3 regions of the Actinoallomurus sp. NPDC050550 genome follow, and region 2 is predicted to be linked to each of the others. Evidence: riboswitches for the same ligand, from Rfam matches in the RefSeq annotation. Region 2 holds a riboswitch; each other region holds the start of a gene.
The links. A riboswitch is a leader RNA that binds a small molecule or an ion and turns the genes downstream of it on or off. The one in region 2 is predicted to bind cyclic di-AMP.

Region 1 (7,390 bases), on a different contig from region 2:
GCCCACGCCGCCGACGCCGGTCAACGTCACCAGACGGCCGGCGCCCAGCAGCTGCTTCACCTCGGCGAGTTCGCGCTCGCGGCCGATGAAACTCGTCATCTCCGTCGGCAGGTTCCCCACCGGTCGGCCCGTTACGGCTGTACGCATTTCTTCTCCACGTCGGCAGATCGTCCGATCTCCTCTGGCCGGCCAGGACATATGCCCGATCGCCACCGATGAAATGGCCGCCGGCCTGCCGCCTGTGCGTCGTTGCGGGAAGCAGGAGATCATCCGCTGCCGATCTTTGCAGCGGCTCGACCGCCCCGCCGGACATCGGGGGTGGGGACGGTCGGCTGGTTGTAATGAACATCAATCTAGAACTCTGAATTCGGTTCATCAATAGCGAACGGCCTGCGGATTTCATCCGCTCTCAGCATGCGAGACAGATGCCGGACCGCTGCTCTCCGATGCTCTTACGGGGAGGTCACCGTCCGAGACGCCGACACGCCGGTCGGCTTCGGGGCTCCGAACTCGGTTCAGCATCCATGAACCGGCTTCTGATCACCGGGTCGACGAACGTCATGGTCCACAGCGGGCCGCCGCTTCGGCGGCCACTATCCTCGGTGGCCACCCGGCCATCCCGTTGCCATGACCCTTAGCCTGGTCGGTAACGATGTCACCAGACTCACCGCCCTGGACAGCGAAATGGACATCGAGACGACCTTGGCGTGGGTGCAGGGGATCACCGCGGCGATATACCGCGATGCCGACTATCTCACCCGGCTGGACGCGGCCATCGGCGACGCCGATCATGGCGTCAACATGCAACGCGGCTTCTCCGTCGTGCGAAGCACGCTCAATGGCAAAGAATTCAGCACGGTAGGGGAAATTCTCACTAAAACCGGTACCGCGTTGTCGTCGAGCGTCGGCGGTGCGGCGGGCCCGCTGTACGGGATGGCGTTCCGCGCCATCGGCAAGCAGCTCACCGAACCGAGCGTGACCGCCGAACAATTGCTCGGAGCACTGCGGGCCGGTCTGGAGGCGGTTCAGAAACTGGGTGCCGCTCGCCCCGGGGACAAGACCATGATCGATGCCTTCGGTCCGGCTGTGGAGGCGTTCGAGAAGGCCGTGCGCGGCGGAGCCGCCCTCGGCGCGTCCGCCTCCGCCGCCGCGGACGCCGCGGAAGAGGGCATGCGCGCCACCATCCCAATGATCGCCCGCAAGGGCCGTGCGTCCTACCTCGGGCCCCGCAGCCAAGGCCACCAGGACCCCGGCGCCACCTCCACCGCGCTCATCTTCCGCGCGCTCGCCGAGGCGGTGGCACCCTGACGCTCGCCCCCTGGGCGGTCACCGCTCCCGCCACCGCTGTGCCGGACGTGATTTACGCTGTTGTACGAACCGCTCGCACGAGCGAGCGTCCGCTGAATCCGCAGGTCGCGGAGCCGGGGACCCACCGCATCATCGGGGTGAATCGGCACATCGTGCCGTAGGGCAGCTTCCACGCCCGAACCCGTCAGCTAACCCGGTAAGCGGCATGGAAGCCGAAGGAGTACCCCTGTGTCCGCTCGACATCCCCCTCCGTCCGGGCTGAAGCACGCGGCGCTCAAGGCCGCGATCGCCGGTATCACCATCGTCGGTGCCGCCGTGGCCACCGAGCTCTCCGTGAGTGCGGCCCCGCACTTCCGCGTCCCCGTCTCCACGGTGGCCGACCACGATCCGGTCCCGGACCTGGACACCGTGCTCAGGCGCATGATCGTGCTGAAGGGTCACCCCGAGACGGCCTCCGCCGCCGACGTGCTGAAGGTCGCGCTCTCGCAGGTCGGCACGACGGCGGACGCCGCCGGGGGCACCAAGTTCAACCAGTGGTTCATGTCCACCTCGGCCGCCCAGACGGGCGCCCAGCGGTACGGCGGGAAGATCAGCGACTACGCCGACGCCAGTTGGTGCGACATGTTCGTCTCCTGGGTCGGCGCGCGGGCCGGCGCGCCGGGCATCGGAGTCGACGCGTTCACGCACACCCACGCCCAGTGGTTCCAGCAGCGGGGCCGGTGGGGCGCCGTCCCGAGGCCCGGCGCCGTCGTCTTCTTCTCCTTCTCGGGCGACAAAACCGTCGGCGGCATCGAACACGTCGGTCTCGTGGTCAAGGACGATCACGACGGGACGATCGAGACCATCGAGGGCAACACCGACAAGGCCGTCAAGATTCGCATCCGCCCCGTCTCCGAGGTCGTCGGGTACGGCTACCCGGACTACCTCCGATAGCTCCCTACGGGGGCGCGGCGCCATGGCGCGTGGGTGTTCCGGTCGCGTTCCCGGCGGCGGTGGTCGCGTACTCGCGGATCTACACCGGCGCGCCATCCCGGCGACGTGGCCGCCGGGGCCGCGGCGGGCGCCGCGATCGCGCTCGGGATGCGCGGTATCCGCGGTGCGATTGCCGAGCACCCTGCGCGGGACGGCCGGCTGTGGTGAGAATGGGGCCATGGGCAGGGTCGCGTACGGCGTCGCACTCATCGTCCTCACCGCCGCCACGGCATGCGGCTCCGGCGACGGGTCGAGAGCGGACCCCCGTTCACCCGCGCCGAGCGGCGCCGCCACGAGCGCGTCGGCGCCGGCGCGTACGGCGGTGTCCTGGCCGACGTACCACGGGTCGAACGACCGTGCCGGGTACGCCGCCGGATTCCCCGCCCCGCGTACGCTCGCGGACGCCTGGACGGCGCGGCTCGACGGAGCGGTGTACGGGCAGCCGGTCGTCGTCGGCGGCACGGCGTACGTCGGCACGGAGAACGACACCGTCTACGCGCTCGACCTGGCGACGGGGCGGCAGGTCTGGAAGCGGCACCTGGGCACGCCCGTGCCGCAGTCGGCGCTGCCCTGCGGGAACATCGACCCGCTCGGCATCACGGGGACGCCGGCGTACGACGCCGCGACGCGCACGGTGTTCGTCGCGGCCGAGACGACCGGCGGGCGCCACACCCTGGTGGCGCTGAACACCGCCGACGGCCGCGTGCGGTTCACCCGCGGCCTCGACGTCGCGGCCGGCCGCGAAAGTAAGGCGGAACAGCAGCGCGGCGCCCTCGCGGTCGCCGGCGGCCGGGTGTACGTGCCGTTCGGCGGGCTCGACGGCGACTGCGGGAACTACGTCGGCTACGTCGCCGCGTACCAGACCGACGGCCACGGACCGGTCGCCTCGTACGCCGTTCCGACCAGCCGGATGGGCGGCACCTGGGCGCCGTCCGGCCCGGCCATCGGCGCGTCCGGCGACGTCTACGTCGCCGTGGGGAACGGCGCGAGCGTCGGCGGGCCCTACGACGGCAGCGACTCGGTGCTGCGGCTGTCACCCGACCTGTCCCGCCGCTTGTCGTACTTCGCGCCGAAGAGCTGGGGCGAGGAGAACAGCGAGGACCAGGATCTCGGCTCGACGGGCCCCCTCCTGCTCCCGGGAGAGCGGGTGCTCATCGCCGGCAAGACGGGCGACATCTACCTGCTCGACGCGCGCGACCTCGGGGGAATCGGCGGCCAGCACGCCTCCCTGCCCGGCTGCGTCTCCTTCGGCGGGATGGCCCGGTCCGGGTCCTCGGCGTTCCTGCCCTGTGAGAACGGCCTGCAGCGCGTCGACGTCTCCTCCGGCGGCGACCTGCGCCGGGTCTGGACCGCGCGAGCCGCCGTCAAGGGATCGCCGGTCGTCGGCGGCGGCGCGGTATGGACCCTCGACACCGAAGCAGGCGTGCTGCACGCCCTGTCCCAGTCCGACGGGAGCTCCATCGCCTCCCGGCGCGTCGGCACGGTGACCCGCTTCGCCTCCCCGACCCTCGCCGGGTCGCTCGTCCTCGTCCCCACGATGCAGGGGGTCACCGCCGTCGGCGTCCGCTGACACGGGCGACGGCCAAGCGGCGTGGGCCGGCGCCGGCCGTGTGAACCGACGTGAGCCGACTCGCCATCAGGGTCCGCTGACGCGGGCCGATGCGCTATCCGCGCCCGACGGGCCGCCCCGGGCACTCACGCGAGCCGACGGGGTGCGCCGGCGCCGGTCGGCGGGCGTGTTCAGCCCCGGCGGCGGCCGAGGAGCCGCTCGATCTCCCGCCTGTCGCGCTTGGTGGGCCGCCCCGCACCGCGCTCGCGCCGTGCGATCGGAAGCAGGGCCGCACGCGGGGGCGGCGGCGGGCTGTGGTCGGTGTAACACTCGACGGCGACGGGAGCGCCGACCCGCTTGCGTACGACGCGCCGCACCTCGACGATCCGCTCCCGTCCGGCGAGGCGGACACGCACGCGGTCACCGGGCCGTACGGCGGCGGCCGGCTTGACGCGCTCGTCGTTGACCCGGACATGCCCGGCCCGGCAGGCGGCCGTGGCCAGCGAGCGGGTCTTCACCAGCCGTACCGACCAGATCCACACATCGACCCGTACGGTCTCCTGATCCGCCGCCATGGGACAGACCCTACCCGGGTCGGCGGGAGCGGTGCCGAAACGGTCGTTTCGACACCGCGCTAACCGGGCATCATGCATTACTTGCCGTCGACCCGGGTAGTCAGGCGGACATGCGCACCGCCATTTTGGACGTCGGGTCCAATGCTGCCCATCTGAGCGTCGTCGACCTGGTCGCGGGCGGTCCGATCCGGACGGTCGCGTCCGTCAAGGAACCGACCCGGCTGGCCGGGGCCATCACGGCCGGTGGCCGGATCGGCCACGCGGCGGTCGATCGGGTGGTGGGATCGGTGGGCGCGATGGCACACGAGGCCGCGCGCGTCGGCGCCGTCGAGTTGATCCCCTTCGTGACGTCCGCGATCCGCGACGCCGCCAACCGGGAGGAGATCCTCGGACGCGTCGCCGCCGAGACGGGCGTCAAGCTGGGGTTCCTGGCCGGTCAGGACGAGGCGCGGCTGACATTCGTGGCCGTACGCGCGTGGTACGGATGGTCGGTCGGGCCGATCGTGCTGGCGGACATCGGCGGCGGCTCCATTGAGATCGCCACCGGGGACGGCGCCGAGGCGGACACCGCGCTGTCGATGCCGCTGGGCGCCGGCCGGCTCACGCGGGACCATCTGCCCTGCGATCCTCCGCGCGGTAAGCAGGTCGGGCGGCTCCGGGCGCACGTCGCGGACCGGCTGGCCGCCTACGGCGTCGACCGGCTGACCGAGGGGTCGTCCGGCCATCACGCGGTCGCCACCTCGAAGATCTTCAGTCAGCTCGCCAAGCTCTCCGGCGGGGCGAAGGCGGACGGCCGCCAGGTGCTGGAGCGGGCGGCGCTTCGCTGCCGGATCCCCCGCCTGGCCAGGCTGACGAGCGAAGAATGTGCCCGGCTCCGGGGCGTCTCGCGGTCCCGCGCCCGTCACATCCTCGCCGGTGCCGTCGTCGCCGACGAGATCATGAGCGCGCTCGGCCTGAGCCGTCTGGAGGTCTGTCCCTGGGCGTTGCGCGAGGGCATCGCGCTGCGCAGGCTGCGTCGGCTCGAGGCCGGGTTCGATCGGACGGACGACATCGCGCATCTCGTACGGCCAGTCTGCGCCGACCGGCCGCGCCTGCGCTTTGTCGAGGACACCGGTGCCTGCCAGGCGATCTGACCGACCACGGCCGGTACGGCCCGCCGCGTGACCGACCCGGACGGGCCGATCCGTCGACCTCGACCATCGGCAGCCGCCGACGCGCGTCCCGGCCGGCACCGGGAGGCCGCCGTACTCCCGGCGGTGAACAGGACGAGGGCCCCGCCGGGACGTCGCCCGGCAGGGCCCTCGATGTGTGTACCGGTGTGCGGGTCGCCTCTCGGCGAAAGGCACAACGCGGCTCCAGCCGAACGGTAATCCGCGAAGGCGATAGATGAGGCCCGGGGACACCAGGCACACCGGCCACGAGAGGTGTAACCGTTCCCTCGATGCTGTTTGTTCCCGTCGGCTCCCACGAATTTCGCCGGGCGGTCCCGCCGGGGATGCCGGCTCGGCCGGCCGCTCACAGGGCGATGACCGCCCCTCGGACGCCCCGTCGAGCGGCATGAGCCACGCGGCTGACCCTCGGAACCCGCGCACGGCCCCGCCCGGGCTCAAAGCACGCGCGGGGTCCACGCGTCAGGGCAGGTCGGTGCGCGGAGTGGCGAACACCATCCGGCCGCAGGTCTGGGACTGCGCGGTGCACTCGGTGCTCGACCATTCGGTCTGTCCCCAGACCAGGCCGGTGGCGTAGTCGTACGTCAGTCCCTCGGGATGCCAGGCCCAGCACTGGTGGGCCGTGCTGCCGGACAGACTGCACGAGGCGGCGCCGCCGCCCGACGTCGTCTGGCGCCAGATTCCGCCGCGGGCGTCCAGCCAGCTGTGCGAGACGTACCAGACCCCGCCGTAGGACAGGACTCCCTGGACGTCGCCGACGTAGCTCCGGTAGGAATCGGTGACCGGGACGGTCCCCGATGTGGCGCTGAGCAGGTAGCCGCTGCCGAGGGGATATCGCAGCAGGCGTCCGTGCAGGTTCGGGGTGTCATGGCCGAAGTACTCTCCGGCGACCAGCGTGTCGGGGCTCGTGCTGCGGTCGAGGGAGATCGAGGAGAGGCAGGCCGTGGTGGTGTCGTTCGTGAAGGCACGGGTGCCGTTGCCGACCCAGTCGGCCGCGCTGTTCCCGGCGGTGCCGTCGCCGTCGTTGTCGGCGACGGTGTACGACGGGTAGGTGCCGTCGGCGAACATCGTGCAGGTGCCGCCGGAGTAGGTGTAGTAGCCGATCTGCGGCATCACGTACTGGTAGCCGTAGGCGGCATAGCCGCTGCTCGTCTTGCCGATCGCGGACGATGAGTCGGTGGCCCGCAGGATGTTCGCCATGCTGAAGACGCGGATGGCGGTCGAGGTGTTGCCGACGCCGGTGACGAACAGCTTGTCGCCGTACCAGACCATGCCGCCGACGTGCGCCTTGGCGGCCGTGAAGTCGGTGCCGGTCGCGTTGGGCACCACGAGGTAGATCCATCGATAGGCGGGCGCGGCCGAGTTCGTGTAATCGACGAACGCCACGCGGGCGTCGTTGTAGCGGCCGGAGATCAGGCTCTGCCAGCCCGAGAGGATCACCTTGTACGCGCCCCAGGCGCCGTCGTCATCGGCGTCGCCCGAGGTGGTGATGCCCTGGGGGTGCCAGCCGTCGGTGGTGTCGTCGCCGTCGTCCCAGCACAGGGCGGTGGTCGCCGCCGGGGCGACCGGGCGAGCGGCCGACTCGGCGGCGGAGCAGTTCGCGGAGGTGAGCGGATGGTTGACGCTCGCCATCACCGCGGCGAACGTCGTCTCGGTCCCCATGGTGGTCTTCAGCGCGTCGGCGGCGCTCGAGGTGTCGTGCCAGACGAGTGACTGGCGTTGGCCGCTCAGCGCGGTGAGCGGACTGGCGTAGGAGGTGCCGTCGGTCGCGCCGTCGTCAGGCGAGGCCAGAGCCGATCTCATCGGAAGGAGCCCGG
Region 2 (7,390 bases):
TTGCAGGCGAAGACCGTTGCGCGTGCCGTCGGGCAGCACCCGGGGCAGCAGGAAGCAGGTGAGGCCCTCCGGCGCCTGCGCGAGGACGAGGAACACGTCGCACATCGGCGCGCTGGTGAACCACTTGTGGCCGGTCAGCAGGTACGTGCCGTCGGGCCGGGGCACGGCACGCGTCGTGTTGGCCCTCACATCGGAGCCGCCCTGCTTCTCCGTCATCGACATGCCGGCGAGGATGCCCTGCTTCTCCAGCGGCGGCCGCAGGCCGAAGTCGTACGTGCCGGACGTCAGCAGCGGTTCGTACTGCCGGGCCAGCTCGGGCGCGTGGCGCAGCGCCGGTACGGCGGCGTAGGTCATCGAGATGGGGCAGCCGTGCCCCGCGTCCACTCGCCAGACGTAGAACTTCGCGGCGCGGGCGACGTGCGCCCCGGATCGTTCGGTCCACGCCCGGGCGTGCAGGCCGTGGCCCACCGCGACGCGCATGAGCTCGTGCCAGGCGGGGTGGAACTCGACCTCGTCGACGCGATGGCCGTACCGGTCGTGGGTACGCAGCACCGGCGGGTGCTCGTTGGCGAGCCGGCCCCACTCGCGCGCCTGCTCCGTGCCTCCCAGTCGGCCGAGCTCGTGGACGGCCTCGGCCGCCCAGCCGCCGCCTTCGCGGAAGAGCCCGTCCAGGAGGGCGGGGTCGTCGGCCACATCATGGCCGACGAGCGGGGGGACCTGGTTGAAGACCTCATGTGTCGTCATCGACCGCTCCGATGCTGCGCTGGGCGAAGGTGATGAGATGAGCCATCAAGCCGGCCTGCGCGTCCGCGTCGCCGACCGCACGTGCCTGCGCCTTGGCGAGGCCGTCGGCACGCGCCTGCGCGTCGGTGCGGCCGTCGGCATGCGTCTGCGCGTCCGCGCGGCGGGCGGCATGCGTCCGTGCGTCCGCGTCGCCGACCGCAGGCGGCTCGGCGGAGCGGCCGGCGCCGACCGCGAGGGGGCCGACGAGAGCCTCGCCGATGGCCCCGACGAGCGCCGCGGCGCTGACCTCGACGTTCTGCTCGGGGAGCTCGCCGGCGGCGATGCCGCGGCCGATGAGCCCGGCGAGGACGGCGGCGTACGCCCGGCGGAAGACCAGGCGCTCGGCGTCGACGGCGGGATCCGCCGGCTCGGCGAGGAGCGCGTACGCCATCCGCGGGGCCCGCAGGGCCCGGCCCGCGAACGTCTCGATCACCGCCGCGATGCCCTCCGCCGCCGAGCCCTCCAGCGACGCGGCGCGCGCGAACGCGTCGACCTCGCGCTGGGAGGCCACCCGGAAGACCTCCGCGACCAGGTCGGCCTTTGCCGGGAAGTGGCGGTAGACGCTGCCGGTCGCGACCCCCGCTCGCCGGGCGACGGCCGCGATCGAGCAGCCGGCGTAGCCGCGCTCGGCGACGACCGCCAGCGCGGCGGCGCGGATGCGGTCCCGAGAGGCGCTGAGCCGGGCCTCGACACGGGGCGTACGGCGGTAAGGCACGCAAGAATTGAACCTCAGTTCATTCCTTCCCTGCAAGGGTGGCCGTCGGGAAAGACGGAGCCGTCGGTAGGGCAGGGCCGTCGGGAACGACGGAACGGCGCGGGATCACCTCAGGTGAGGGGATCCCACGCCGTCCGGGACCGGCAGGCGAGGGGGGGAGCGGGTGACGCCGTGCCGGTGTCGAGGGGGTGGGTTACGCCTTGCCGGTGGCCGTGGCGTAGCCGGTGCCCGAGTGGCGGTACACGCCGCCGTTGCCCAGTTCCAGCACCTGGAACTTGATCGTGATCGAGTTCGACGCGGTGCCGGTGAGCTGCTGCATCATCTTCTCCGACAGGTCGATGAGCGCCGGCGGGTTGTGCTGCGCGACGGCCCACTCGGCCGGGCCGAAGTCCTCCACGATGCCGATCTCGCTCTTACCGTTGTAGGTGACCTTCACCTTGGTGCCGAGCGGCCAGTACGGGCTGGCGAGCGTGTGGAACGACATCGGCTTGCCGGAGGCCGTCGACGGGTCCCAGAAGGACGTCGCGGTCGAGACGCCGCCGGGCAGGGCGGCCTTTTCCTTCTTGGCGTCCTTCTTGAGGCTCACGAACAGCCGGTCCTTGTTCTCCGTGGCGACGCGCTGCTCGGTCTGCGGCGCCTGCTTGGGCGCCTGCGCGGCGGACGGCGCGGGGGCGCTCTGCGCCGAGGATGCCGACTCCGAGGCGGTTCCGTAGGCGAGGGCGGTGGTCACGCCGGCGCCGGCCAGGGTGACGCCGGCGGCCGCGGTGGCAATGGCCTTCGTCGAGAACCTGATCATGGAATTCCTTTCGGGGGCATGGGGAACGGGGGCATGAGGGATGGGGGCATCCCGGGGCGATGACAGGGGGATTCGTGGGACCGCCCGGGAAGGGAAGACCGGCGCGTGCCGCGTTGCTCGGCGGCGACGCGGCACGCGCCGGCACGGGCGATTACTGGGCGTACTCCGGGTAGCCGTAACCCACGACAGCGGAGGTGTTCCGGGTCCGGACCTTCACGGCGTTGTCCGTGTTGCCCTCGACGGTCTGGATGGTGCCGTCGTGGTTGTCCTTGATGACCAGGCCGACGTGGTCGATGGCGTCGACACCGCTGCCGTTCCAGGAGAAGAAGACGACGGCCCCGGGCTTGGGAACGTTGCCCCAGCGGCCCTGCTGCTGGAACCACTTGGCGTGGGTCGGGGTGAACGCGTCGCCACCGATCCCCTTGACGCCGGCTTCGGCGCCGGCCCAGGAGACGAACATGTCGCACCAGTTGGCGTTGGCGTAGTCGCTGATGGACCCGCCGTCGCGCGCGACGCCTGCCTTGGCGTACGGCGAGGACATGAACCACTGGTTGAACTTGGTGCCGCCGGCTGCGTTCTCGGTCGTGCCGACCTGGGAGACGGCGAGCTTCAGGACGTCCGTGGCCGAGGGCAGCTTCTTCTGCACCTGCGCCTTCGGCTCGGCGAGGGCGCGCACCTTGACGTGCGGGGCGTCGCCCAGGGAACCGGCCGCGATCGCCTTACCCATACTGGGATTAGGTATCTGGGCGACATGGTGGGCCGCGAGGCGGGACGCACCGGGGATCTGTGCGGACAGCGCCGGTCCTGCGGAGGCCACGGTGAACGCGGCCGCGCCGGCGGCGGCGGTGCCGGCGATGACGCCGGCGACGGTCTTACGATCAAGGGTAAAGCGGGGTTTGGCGTGTCGAGGGGACACAGGGGGGTACTCCTTCGGCTTCCATGCCGCTTACCGGGTTAGCTGACGGGTTCGGGCGTGGAAGCTGCCCTACGGCACAGGGGATGTGCCGATTCACCCCGGGACTTCTGGTGGGTCCCCGGCTCCGCTAGGTGCGGATTCAGCGGGTCGCCCGCTCATGCGGGCGGCTCGAACAAAGAGATACGTCTGCCGTCATCGGCTAGGGGTAGCGGTGACGGCCGGTATTCAGATCAGGGCGGACTCGCGGACAAGGTTCTGCTCCTTACTTCCAGTACGCCTACCGGGTTAGCTGACGGGTTCGGACGTGGAAGTCGCCCTACGGCACAGGGGATGTGCCGATTCACCCCGGGACTTCTGATGGGTCCCCGGCTCCGTGATCTTCACGGACTCGACGTTGCCGCTCCCGCTGAAAATGGATCAACGGGTACTTCGCGGGAGTGGCGCGATTTTGGGATATGAACCGTCTCGGCTCTGTACGGAGGCCCTCGCACGCGTCTTCGCGCCGCGCCATCTGCGCTGGTGGGCCGGCCGTGCCGGCGGATGTTCGGGCGGCGCATGGGGAGCGTCGCCGGACTTAGAGGAACATATCAGACAAATACCGACGTGCCAAACATGGCCGTCGGATATTACTCACGTGATCGACACCACAAAGATCGTCATAAAGATCGATCTGGCGCGCCTTATGATCCACTTTTGGTTTCCGGTCTAAGCAATCATGAATGACCGCAAAGGTGCTGAATCGTCCAGGTGTCGCAACAGCCGGGCGGCGAAGAGTATTCCGCACCCCGTCACGATGGGTGACCACAGCCTCGGCAGGAGGCTCGCCGTACGCGCCGGAGCACCGAGAAGACGTCAGCCCGCCGCCACGACGCGCCGGAGCACAGGGAAGGCGTCAGCCGGCCGCCACGACGCGCCGGAGCACAGGGAAGGCGTCAGCCGGCCGCCGCGACGCGCCGGAGCACAGGGAAGGCGTCAGCCGGCCGCCGCGACGCGCTCGCCGCGCGTCAGGATCTCGCGATAGCGCTGCGACGTGATCTCCGCCACCTCCGGCGCGGCGCCCAGCACGGGCGAGACCGCCACCGCCCCGGCCTCCAGGGACTCCTCACGGACCTTGTCCGCGAAGTAGCCCGGGGCCAGGAAGTAGGACGCCATCGCGACTCGCGGCGCGCCCGCGTCGTACAGCATGCGTACGGCCTCGGCAGGGGTGGGACGGGCCGCGGAGGCGTACGCGGGGACGACGGAGTGCCAGCCGCGCCAGGCTCGCGCCATCCGGCCGATCGTCGCGTTCGCCGCCGGATCGCTGGAACCGGCGGCGGCGAGCACCAGAGCGGTGTCCGGGTCGGGGCGGACGCCGACCTCGGCGAGCCGCCGCTCCAGGGCCTTCGTCATCAGCGGATGCGGGCCCAGCGTCGTCCCGTAGTGCAAAGTCAGCCGGGGGTGGGCGCTTCGGACGTCGCGAAGCGCCCCCGGGATATCGGTCTTGCTGTGATACGCCGCGGTGAGCAGCAGAGGGAGCACGACGGCCTCGTCGGCCCCCTCGCCGACGAGACCACCGAGCGCCTGCCCCGGGGCCGGGGGAGCGTGGTCGAGATACGAGGTCACGACCCGCACCCCCGATGAACGACGAACAAGATCGAGAAGTTCCTCGATCGTCGCCGCCGCACGCGGATCCCGGCTCCCGTGGGCGACCGCGACCAGGGGGATCGCCGGAGTGCTCAGAGGTTGATGCCGCATTCGGTCTTTCCGGTGCCGGCCCAGCGTCCGCTGCGTGGGTCCTCGCCCGGCGCGACCTGCTTGGTGCAGGGCTCGCAACCGATCGACGGGTACCCGTCGTACTGCAGCGGGTTCACCAGGATGCCGTGCTCCTCGATGTAGTCGTGGAGCTGGGCCTGGGTCCAGCGGGCGAGGGGGTTGACCTTGACCTTCCCGCGCGCGGCGTTCCACTCGACCACGCGCGAGCCGCGCCGGTGTGAGGTCTCCTCGCGCCGGATGCCCGTGATCCACGCGAGGTACGGCTCGAGCGCGCGGTTCAGCGGCTCGACCTTGCGCAGGTGGCAGCACAGATCCGGGTTCCGGCCGTACAGCCGGGGCCCGAGGTCGCGCTCCTGCTCGGCGACGGTCCGGGAGGGGGTGACGTTGACCACGTTGACCGGGTAGACGGCCTCGACGGCGTCCCGCGTGCCGATCGTCTCGGCGAAGTGGTAGCCGGTGTCGACGAACAGCACGTCGATGCCGGGGCGGACCTTCGAGGCGATGTCGACCAGCACCGCGTCCTTCATGGACGACGTGACGCAGATCCGGTCACCGAAGGTCGCGATCGCCCAGCGGATGATCTCTTCGGCGGAGGCCTCCTCCAGCGCGTCGGCGGCCGATTCGACGATGTCGGTCAGGTCGAGCGCCGCAGGAGCGCGCTCGTACAGGAGCGTCATTCCGAACCCTCCCGTCTGGGAGCACCCGTGGTGCTGAGCGCACCGAGGCCGACGAACCGCAGCCGGAACGCCCGGGTGCAGGCCCGGCAGTGCCAGCCGCCGTCGCTCTCGTACGGCTCCAGGTCCTCGTCTCCGCAGTAGGGGCAGTAGAAGGGGACGGCTCGCTCGGTCACTTCAGGTCACCTTCCTCCGCACGCTGCACCCACGCGGCGAAGGACTCGCCGTCGTGCCTACCCTCCTGGAACCTGCGCAGCACCCTCTCCACGTAGTCGGGCAACTCCTCCGCGGTGGTCTTCAGTCCACGGATCTTCTTGCCGAACTCCCCGCCGATCGAGCCGCCCAGGTGCACCTGGTAGCCCTCGACCTGGGCGCCGTTCGCGTCGGTGACCAGCTGGCCCTTCAGGCCGATGTCGGCGGTCTGGATGCGCGCGCAGGAGTTCGGGCAGCCGTTGATGTTGATCGTCAGCGGCTCGTCGAAGTCCGGCAGGCGCTGCTCCAGCTCCTCGATCAGGTCCATGCCGCGCTGCTTGGTCTCGACGATGGCGAGCTTGCAGAACTCGATGCCGGTGCAGGCCATCGTCTGACGGCGGAACGTCGACGGGTGGACCCGCAGGTCGTGCGCCTCCAGCTCGGCGGCCAGCGCCTCGGTCCGGTCCTCCGGGACGTCCAGGATGACCATCTTCTGCTCGGTGGTCGTGCGCACCCGGCCGGAGCCGTACTCCTCGGCCAGGTCCGCGATGACGTGCAGCAGGTCGCCGTCGACGCGGCCGACCTTCGGCGCGAAGCCGACGTAGTAGCGGCCGTCGCGCTGCCGGTGGATGCCGACGTGGTCGCGGCGGTCGTCCCGGGGCCCTCCGGGCGCCGGTCCGTCCGCCAGCGCGTACCCGAGGTACTCCTTCTCCAGGACCTCACGGAACCGCTCCGGGCCCCAGTCGTTCATCAGGAACTTCAGCCGCGCGCGGTGCCGGAGCCGGCGGTAGCCGTAGTCGCGGAAGATGCCGGCGATGCCCGCCCAGACCTCGTGGGCCTGCTCCGGCCGGATGAACGCTCCCAGCCGCTTGGCGAACATCGGGTTGGTGGACAGGCCGCCGCCCGCCCAGACGTCGTAGCCGACCTCGCCCTTGTCGTTCACCACGCCGACGAACGCGATGTCGTTGATCTCGTGGACCGTGCACTGCGCCGTGCAGCCGGACAGGGCCGACTTGAACTTCCGCGGCAGGTTGGAGAAGTCGGGGCTGCCGATGTACCGGTCGTTGATCTCGCGGATCTGCGGCGTCGCGTCGATGACCTCGTCGGCGTCGATCCCGGCGAGCGGGCAGCCGAGGATGACCCGGGGCGTGTCGCCGCAGGCCTCGGTGGTGTCCAGCCCGACCGACTCCAGGGCCTCCCAGATGGCCGGGACGCTCTCGATCTCGATCCAGTGCAGCTGGATGTTCTGCCGGTCGGTGATGTCCGCCGTGCCGCGGGCGTACTTCGAGGAGACGTCGGCGATCGTGCGCAGCTGGTCGAGGTTCAGCTGGCCGCCGTCGATCCGGACGCGCAGCATGAAGTAGCGGTCGTCGAGCTCTTCGGGCTCGAGGACCGCCGTCTTGCCGCCGTCGATGCCGGGCCGGCGCTGCGTGTACAGGCCGAACCAGCGGAACCGGCCCCGCAGATCCGCGGGGTCGATCGAGTCGAAGCCGGCCTTGGCGTAGATGTCGATGATGCGACGACGGACGTTCAGTCCGTCGTCGTTCTTCTTGTTCTCTTCG
Region 3 (7,390 bases), on a different contig from region 2:
TGCTCCAGCCGGACCACGTACTCGACCGAGATGCCGGCCAGCGTCGCCAGCTCCGCGCGTCGCAGACCGGGGACCCGACGGGGTGAGCCGTGTGCGAAGCCCACCGTCGCGGGGTCCAGCCGGTCCCGCCACGCCCGCAGCACGGCACCGAGTTGATCCATGAACACCATTTTCCCGCACACCCCGCCCCGCTGGGTGGTACGCGCTGTACCACGAAGTCCCGTAGCTCCCGCCGACGCTCCTCGGGGCTCAGTGTGGAGTCGTGAACGGCGCACAACGATGCTGTTCGGAGCCAGGAGGAGCAAAGCATGACCACCACGTCGAACCACTACGTCACCGTGCTGTGGGAAGCTCGGGCCAAATCCGGGAAGGAAGCCGCGATGAAGGCGTTCATGACAGCCGCCGTCACCGCATCGCGCTACGACGCGGGCAACATCGACTACGAGGCTCACCAGGTCGAGGGACAACCGGGCGCGTTCGTCATCTTCGAGCGCTGGGAGAGCCGCGAGGCCCTCGAAGGCCACCTGCAGGCACCCCGCATGCAGGACCTGGTGCCCCAACTGCTGGAACTGATGGACGGCAGCATCGAGGACGGGATCCGCTTCCTGCAGCCGTTCCGCCCGGCACGATAGGCCGACCCGGAGCACGGCGAGCCTGATCGGGGCTAGGCGGCCGTCCGCCGGAGTTGCGCGACAAAGCGCCGGACCATACGGGGACTGCGCAGCAAGTAGACCTCGGCGTGCGGAGCGGCAGCGGTGATCGCTTGCATCACGGTCGGGAGACCGTCGCGCTGTTCGCATTGGGACTGGCCCAAGGCAGGTCAGGGGAAGCGGTGCGGCAGTCCGTCACGGAGAGCCTCAAGGCCGTGGTCGGCATCCTGCTGATCATCGGCGGGGGCGGCGCCTTCAACCAAGTTCTGGAGGACACGGGCATCAGCCACGCCATCGCCTCGGCCGCCGGCGGAGCGCACATCAGCGTCGTGCTGCTGGGGTGGCTGCTCGCACTGCTGCTCTCCGCCTCCACCGGATCGGCGACGGTAGGGATCGTCTCCTCGACCGGCATCGTCGCGCCACTGGTGACCGCGTCCGACAGTTGGCACACCTCGCTGGTCGTCATCGCCATCGGCGCGGGCTCGATCGGCCTCAACTACGTCAACCACGAGGGATTCTGGCTGGTCAAGGAGTCCTTCGGGATGGACATGGGCAAGGCCACGAAAATCCACACCACCACCCAGACGCTGGTCAGCATCCTGGGCCTGGGGATGGCCCTCCTGCTCTCCGCATTCCTCTAGCGACCGCGTGCCGATCCCAATGCGCACGAAATGTACGCGGACGGTTGTGCGGCAGCAGGGCGGCGACGAGGTTGTCGCAGCCGGTCGGGGAAGGCGTCGATCCGGTCCAGGATGTACGACGCTTTCCCCGCGGTCCAGCGATCACGCTGGGCGACGGGCCCTTTGATTACGGGCGGCCGGCGCCGACGTAGTTCGCGGTCCAGTAGCTGTTGGACATGCTGGCGTACTGTACGACGGTGCCCGTGTGCGGGGCATGAATGAATCTGCCGCCACCGACGTAAATGCCTTCGTGGCCAAGGCCGTCGAAGAAGACCAGGTCACCGGGCTGCAGATCGGACTTGGCGACGTGGCGGATGGCGCTGTATTGGTCGGGGACGACGCGGGGAAGGCTGACGCCGGCCGCGCGCCAGGCCATCATCGTCAGCCCGGAGCAGTCATAGCCCGACGGGCCCGTACCGCCGAAGACATAGGGTTTACCCAGCTGAGCCATGGCATAATTCACCGCCGTGCCGGCCGAGCCGGATGCGGAGCTGGAGGGGCTGCTACCGCTGCTCTTACTACTGCTGTTGCCGCTTGAGCTGTTGGTGCTTGAGCTGGAGCTGGTGGACTTGGCGACCAGTGCTTTCTGCTTGGCGATCGCTTTTTCGGCGGCGGCTTTCTGCTTCTTAAGCGTAGACGTGGTCGTGGTGACCGTCTGCAGCGCTGCCTTGGCTTCTTCCTGATCACGCTGGAGGCGCTGGGTCGATGCCAGCAATGCGGTCATCTCTTGGCTTCGGCTGTTGGAAAGTTCGGTGAAGGCCGACATATTTTGCAGGCTCGCTTCGGGGTCCCTGGAAGCGATGACGGCGGTATTGCTAAGACTGCCGTTCTTGTAGGCGGCGACGACCATCTGCGCCACCCGGACGCGCAGGTTCTGATAGTTGGGCTTTTCGGTGGCGATCTGATTGTTGATCACTGAAAGCCGCTTCTTCGCCGCATCCAGCTGTGTCTTGGCCTTGTCGTACTGATTGGCGATCTTGTCTACCTGGCTGTTTAGCTTGTCCAGCTTATTCTTTGCTGCGGTCGGTGACGGCTTGGTAGCCGCGTACGCGCTGCTTGCGGGAAGAAGAAGGGCGGCGCTCGCCGTCAAGGCCGTAATGCCCCTCAGCCAGCCAGAACTTGTGAGCCGAGAATATGAAAATGTCACGTACGAACTCCTCTCCTCACGCCTACCGGGTTAGCTGTCGGGTTCGGGCGGGAGATGCCCTACCGAGCGCTGGGCGCTGCGGATTCACCCCAGTTACCTGGGTCCCCGGTTCCCCGCACTGCAGGGATTCGGCTGACGGTCGTGCTCTTGTGTGAAGCATGGGACAGTCGAGTCCTACGGAGCGTAGGGCATCAATGTGGATAAAACCACCGAAACGTGATTTATGGTACGCAGTGTGCGCCGTCCGTTACTGAGTGCACGTCATGGCGCCGTGTCGGTGCGCATGTCCCTACAGCGGGTGATTACCTTCTGAGCGAGTTGCTGCTGCGACTGGGCTTCCCCGTCTCTCAACCCTTTGAGAATGGCGAAGTGGCGAGGATGCAGGCCCGTCGGCGACAGCGCGGATTCAAGCGTCTCGATCGCCCCGGCGTGTCACCCCCGACTGCCCGGACAGGGCCCTGATCGAAGCGGAGATGATCACGGAGACGACCGGCAGCGACACCGTTGAGGAATTCTTGGAGCGCATCCGGCAGGCATGGGACGCCGGTGACGCCGATGCCTACGCTCGGCAGTTCGCCGAAGACGCCTCGTACGTGATCTTCCTCGGCGACGCCATGTTCGGCAGGGCCGCCGTCGGCCAGACCCACCACGAGGTGTTCACGAAGTGGCGGAAGGGCACGCGGATGATCGTCAGACCCATCGACGTGCGCACTGTGGACACCGACACCGCCGTGGTGACCACGGTCGGCGGCATCGGCAAAGGCAACAAGATCGACTACGACAAGTTCCAGACGTACACCCTGCGTCGCCGCGACGGGCGATGGGAGTGCGTCGCGTTCCAGAACACCGAGATGAGCCGTCGCGCCAAGCGCACCTACAGCGCCTGACGACCACACACTCGCGGGTCGGCCGCCTGCACGATGCGAGGCCGGGAACGAAGGCCGCCCCGTACTCCGGCACGGACGTCCTATCGTCCGCGGGCGGGCGCGGTCCGTGGCAGGGAGGGGAGAGGGCCGAGGTACGACCAGGCGCCGTCCTCGAGGACGAAGCGGCTGTGTTCTTCCATCAGCCCGGGGCGGTTCCGCTGGACGTAGTGGGCGCGGAAGAGGACGGTTCCCTCGGCGTCGAGGTAGCTTCCGCCGGCGGTTCGGAGGACTTCGAGGCGTTGCCAGCGCAGGGACTCGTCGAAGTCGATGTGCGGTGGCCGCGTCGACGGATGCCACGTACGCAGGAGGTAGCCCTCGTCATCCACGCAGAAGGCGCTGAACCGCGAGCGCATGAGCCGCTCCGCTGTCGGGGCCTTCATGTCTCCGCGGTGAAAACGTCCACAACAGTCGTCGTACGGTGCGGGCAGCCCGCAGAAGCATCGTGCACCCGGATCGGACTGGCTCATGTTCTCATTGTGTCGCCGCGAGACCATCGCTGCGGCCGCTCGCCTGTCGTAGCGGTTGGGCGGCCCTGCCGAAACAGGTCGCAGGCAGTGCCTCTACTGTGGCGCGGTGACGACTCAGGTGATCGTGCTGAACGGTGGATCCAGCTCGGGCAAGTCCGGGATCGCCAGGTGCCTGCAGGCGGTACTGCCGGATCCGTGGCTCGCCGTCAGCGTCGACACGCTGGTCGAGGCGATGCCCGCGTCCATGCGGACATCGGAGGCCGGGATCGAGTTCGCCGCGGATGGCGGAGTGAGCGTCGGGCGGGAGTTCCGGGAGCTGGAAGCAGCGTGGATGGAGGGGATCGCCGCGATGGCCCGCGCCGGTGCCCGGGTCATCGTCGATGACGTCTTCCTCGGTGGCGCGGAGTCCCAGCAGCGGTGGCAGAAGGCCCTCGACGGACTGGACGTGCTGTGGGTCGGCGTCAGGTGCGAGAGCGCGGTCGCCGCGGGCCGCGAGATCGCCCGCGGGGATCGGGCCCAGGGAATGGCCGCGTCGCAGGCGGAGGCGGCCCACCGGGGCGTGCTCTATGACCTGGAGGTGGACACCACCCGTACCGAGTCCCTGGAGTGTGCGCGGACCATCGCCGCTCAGCTCAGCTCGAGTCGCCCGTGACCGCGTCGGCGCAGGTCGCGAGTCGGCGGGCCAGGGCGTGGACGTGGTCGCGCAGGGCGTCCGGAGACTCGATCACGAACGGGCGGTCCAGCCAGGCGAGTACGGCGGCGACCCAGTCCAGCCGCTCGGCCCGCAGCCGGACCCGTACCCAATCCTCGGAAGGTCCCGGCGGGTCATGAGCGGGATCCCGCGCCGGGTCGGCCGGGAGCTCCTGCACGGTGGCGATACCGACCGGGATCCGGGATCGGACCTGCTCGGCCGTGCCCTGGACCCGTAGCGACACCTCGTGCAGGTAGGGCACGTCGGCGAGCCCGGACAGCACCCGGGCGGTCGGGTCGAACCCCTCCGGCACCTCGAACGACCCCGGCAGCACCGTCGCGGTCTCGATCCGGTCCAACCGGAACGTACGCACCTCGCCGCGGTCCGAGTCGGCGCCGGTCACGTACCAGCGTCCGGAGTGGAGGACGATCCCGTACGGATGGACGGTGCGCTCGCTGCGGCGCCCGTTCCAGGCCTGATAGCCGAGGGCGACCGGCCGGCGGTGCCGCGCGGCCTCCGCGAGCATCAGCAGCACGCCCGTCTCCGGGGTGGCCACGCGCCGGGCCGGAGCGGTGAACTCGGTGGCGGCCAGCAGCGCCTCCAGCCGGCGGCCGAGCGCCTCGGGCAGCACCCGGCGTACCTTGGCGGCGGCGCTCTCCATCGCCGCGACGGACGTGGTCACCAGCCCGGCGCGCCGGCCCACGACCAGGCCGAGCAGTACGGCCAGCGCCTCCTCGTCGGTGAGCATCAGCGGAGGCATCCGGTACCCGGGGGCGAGCCGGTAACCGCCGTACCGGCCGCGTACCGATCGGACCGGGACCTCCAGGTCGATGAGGTGGTCGACGTAGCGCCGGACGGTGCGCTCGTCCACGCCGAGCCGGTCGGCCAGGTCGGCGACGGTACGGGTGCCGCCGGCCTGGAGGATCTCCAGCAGGGCGAGCACTCGGGCGGTCGGTCGGGTCATATCCGAAAGTTTGCCGCAAATACCGGGCGGATCCTGTCCTGTATCCGGCCTAGCGTCGCACTCATGACGACTTACGTACTTCTCCCCGGCTTCTGGCTCGGCGCCTGGGCCTGGCGCCCGGTGACGGCCGAGCTGCGCGGCCGCGGGCACGACGTCCACCCGCTCAGCCTGACCGGGATGGGCGAGCGGGCACACCTGGCCCGGCCCGACACCGACCTGGAGACGCACGTCACCGACGTGCTCAACCTGATCCGTTACGAGGACCTGCACGACGTGGTGCTGGTCGGGCACAGCTACGCCGGTGCGGCGGTGATCCCGAGCGTGGCGGACCGGATGCCGGACCGGATCGCCCGGCTGGTGTTCATCGACAGTGGACCGCTGCCGGATGGGATGTCCCAGGCGGAGTTCACCCCGCCGGAGGACCAGGCCCGCAACGCCGAGCTGGTGCGCACGGTGGGCGACGGCTGGCGGCTACCGCCTCCGCCGTGGCCGCAGCTCGCCGCCGATGCGTTCGAGCTGTCCGACGACACGCTCGAGCGGCTGACGCGGCTGTCGGCGCCGCAGCCGTGGGCCACCGCCACCACGCCGGTCCGGCTGACCGGGGCCTGGGAGAAGCTGCCGCGACTGCACGTGCTGTGCAGCTTCGGGGTGGAGGAGGTCCGGGCGAGGGCTGCGGCCGTTCCCGCCTTCCGGCACATGGCGGGCGAAGACTGGGATCACCGGGAGCTGTTCGGCTGGCATTGGCCGATGTTCGACCGGCCCGGCGAACTGGCGGCGATCCTGCACGAGGCAGGCTGACCGGCCGTCCGTATGGCGCCCCATGGGGACGGCCTGGTCCTGTCTGCGCCCAGGCCCGTCCCCAGGGCCGTACGGCGACGTGGCGTCGTCACCGCGAGCGCTCGCCGAATGAGACCGACGACAGCACCTGGCGCACGGCGCGGCCCTTCGTACCATGGTGTCGTGTTCGCCCTCCTCCGCTCGGTGTGGCAGGAGCCCCGTCCCTCCGACCGCCCTGCGCGCCGTATGGGACGTCGGCGAGGTACGGGCCGGGCACCGGGTGCTCGTCAACGGTGCCGCGGGCGGCGTCGGCACGTACGCCGTCCAGATCGCGGCGGCGCTGGGCGCGGACGTCACTGGCGTGTGCCTCGAGCCGGCCGGATAACCTGGCCGTCGTGTTGCTGATCGGTGGCTGGGATGCGCGTTGAGATGACCACGCGACCGTACGTGCTGCTCAGTGTGGCCGCGTCCATCGACGGATACATCGACGACGCCAGTCCCGACCGCCTGGTGTTGTCGAACGAGGCCGACCTCGACCGCGTCGACCAGGTGCGCGCCGAGTCCGACGCCATCCTGATCGGCGCCACCACCCTGCGGCGGGACAACCCCAAGCTGCTGGTGAACTCCGCCGAGCGGCGCGACGAGCGCGAAGCGCGCGGCCTGCCGCCGTATCCGTTGAAGGTCACCGTCACCCGCAGCGCTCACCTCGACCGGGACCTGAAGTTCTGGCACCACGGCGGCGACAAGCTCATCTACTGCCCGGAATCGGCCGTTCCCGGGCTGCGGGAACGGCTGGGGGACCTGGCCGACGTCGCGGGTCTCGGCGCCGGTCTCGATTTCGAGGCCATGCTCGACGACCTCGGCCGGCGGGGCGTCGAACGGCTCATGGTCGAAGGCGGCGGGACGATTCACACGCAGTTCCTCACCGCCGGCCTGGCCGATGAGATCCACCTCGCCATCGCGCCGTTCTTCCTCGGCGACCCCGCCGCCCCGCGGTTCGTCAATCCAGGGGACTTCCCCAACGGGCCGGGGAACCGGATGAGGCTCGCGGAGGCACGAACGATCGGGGACATAGCATTTCTGCGCTA

Region 1: linked by a shared signal. The riboswitch ahead of AB0I04_RS38090 (CHAP domain-containing protein) and the one ahead of AB0I04_RS36580 (CHAP domain-containing protein) in region 2 are both predicted to bind cyclic di-AMP.
Region 3: linked by a shared signal. The riboswitch ahead of AB0I04_RS17150 (NlpC/P60 family protein) and the one ahead of AB0I04_RS36580 (CHAP domain-containing protein) in region 2 are both predicted to bind cyclic di-AMP.

Annotation. Positions count from the first base shown of each region.
Region 1 covers NZ_JBFAJC010000039.1:9,267-16,656, reverse strand. The annotation lists gene AB0I04_RS38100 (LuxR C-terminal-related transcriptional regulator) at 1-99, opposite strand, end outside; gene dhaL (dihydroxyacetone kinase subunit DhaL) at 628-1,308, shown strand; cyclic di-AMP (ydaO/yuaA leader) riboswitch at 1,389-1,525, shown strand; gene AB0I04_RS38090 (CHAP domain-containing protein) at 1,537-2,241, shown strand; gene AB0I04_RS38085 (PQQ-binding-like beta-propeller repeat protein) at 2,459-3,850, shown strand; gene AB0I04_RS38080 (S4 domain-containing protein) at 4,021-4,404, opposite strand; gene AB0I04_RS38075 (hypothetical protein) at 4,515-5,537, shown strand; gene AB0I04_RS38070 (hypothetical protein) at 6,036-7,390, opposite strand, start outside.
Region 2 covers NZ_JBFAJC010000035.1:102,994-110,383, reverse strand. The annotation lists gene AB0I04_RS36595 (acyl-CoA dehydrogenase family protein) at 1-744, opposite strand, end outside; gene AB0I04_RS36590 (TetR/AcrR family transcriptional regulator) at 731-1,498, opposite strand; gene AB0I04_RS36585 (hypothetical protein) at 1,692-2,294, opposite strand; gene AB0I04_RS36580 (CHAP domain-containing protein) at 2,446-3,210, opposite strand; cyclic di-AMP (ydaO/yuaA leader) riboswitch at 3,224-3,365, opposite strand; cyclic di-AMP (ydaO/yuaA leader) riboswitch at 3,471-3,614, opposite strand; gene AB0I04_RS36575 (sirohydrochlorin chelatase) at 4,183-4,944, opposite strand; gene AB0I04_RS36570 (phosphoadenylyl-sulfate reductase) at 4,926-5,639, opposite strand; gene AB0I04_RS36565 (Insertion element protein) at 5,636-5,812, opposite strand; gene AB0I04_RS36560 (nitrite/sulfite reductase) at 5,809-7,390, opposite strand, start outside.
Region 3 covers NZ_JBFAJC010000010.1:238,993-246,382, reverse strand. The annotation lists gene AB0I04_RS17165 (helix-turn-helix transcriptional regulator) at 1-161, opposite strand, end outside; gene AB0I04_RS17160 (putative quinol monooxygenase) at 309-632, shown strand; gene AB0I04_RS17155 (hypothetical protein) at 764-1,291, shown strand; gene AB0I04_RS17150 (NlpC/P60 family protein) at 1,458-2,420, opposite strand; cyclic di-AMP (ydaO/yuaA leader) riboswitch at 2,483-2,621, opposite strand; gene AB0I04_RS17145 (SgcJ/EcaC family oxidoreductase) at 2,951-3,364, shown strand; gene AB0I04_RS17140 (YchJ family metal-binding protein) at 3,445-3,783, opposite strand; gene cpt (chloramphenicol phosphotransferase CPT) at 3,977-4,522, shown strand; gene AB0I04_RS17130 (YafY family protein) at 4,503-5,525, opposite strand; gene AB0I04_RS17125 (alpha/beta hydrolase) at 5,589-6,323, shown strand; gene AB0I04_RS17120 (hypothetical protein) at 6,478-6,687, shown strand; gene AB0I04_RS17115 (dihydrofolate reductase family protein) at 6,732-7,390, shown strand, end outside.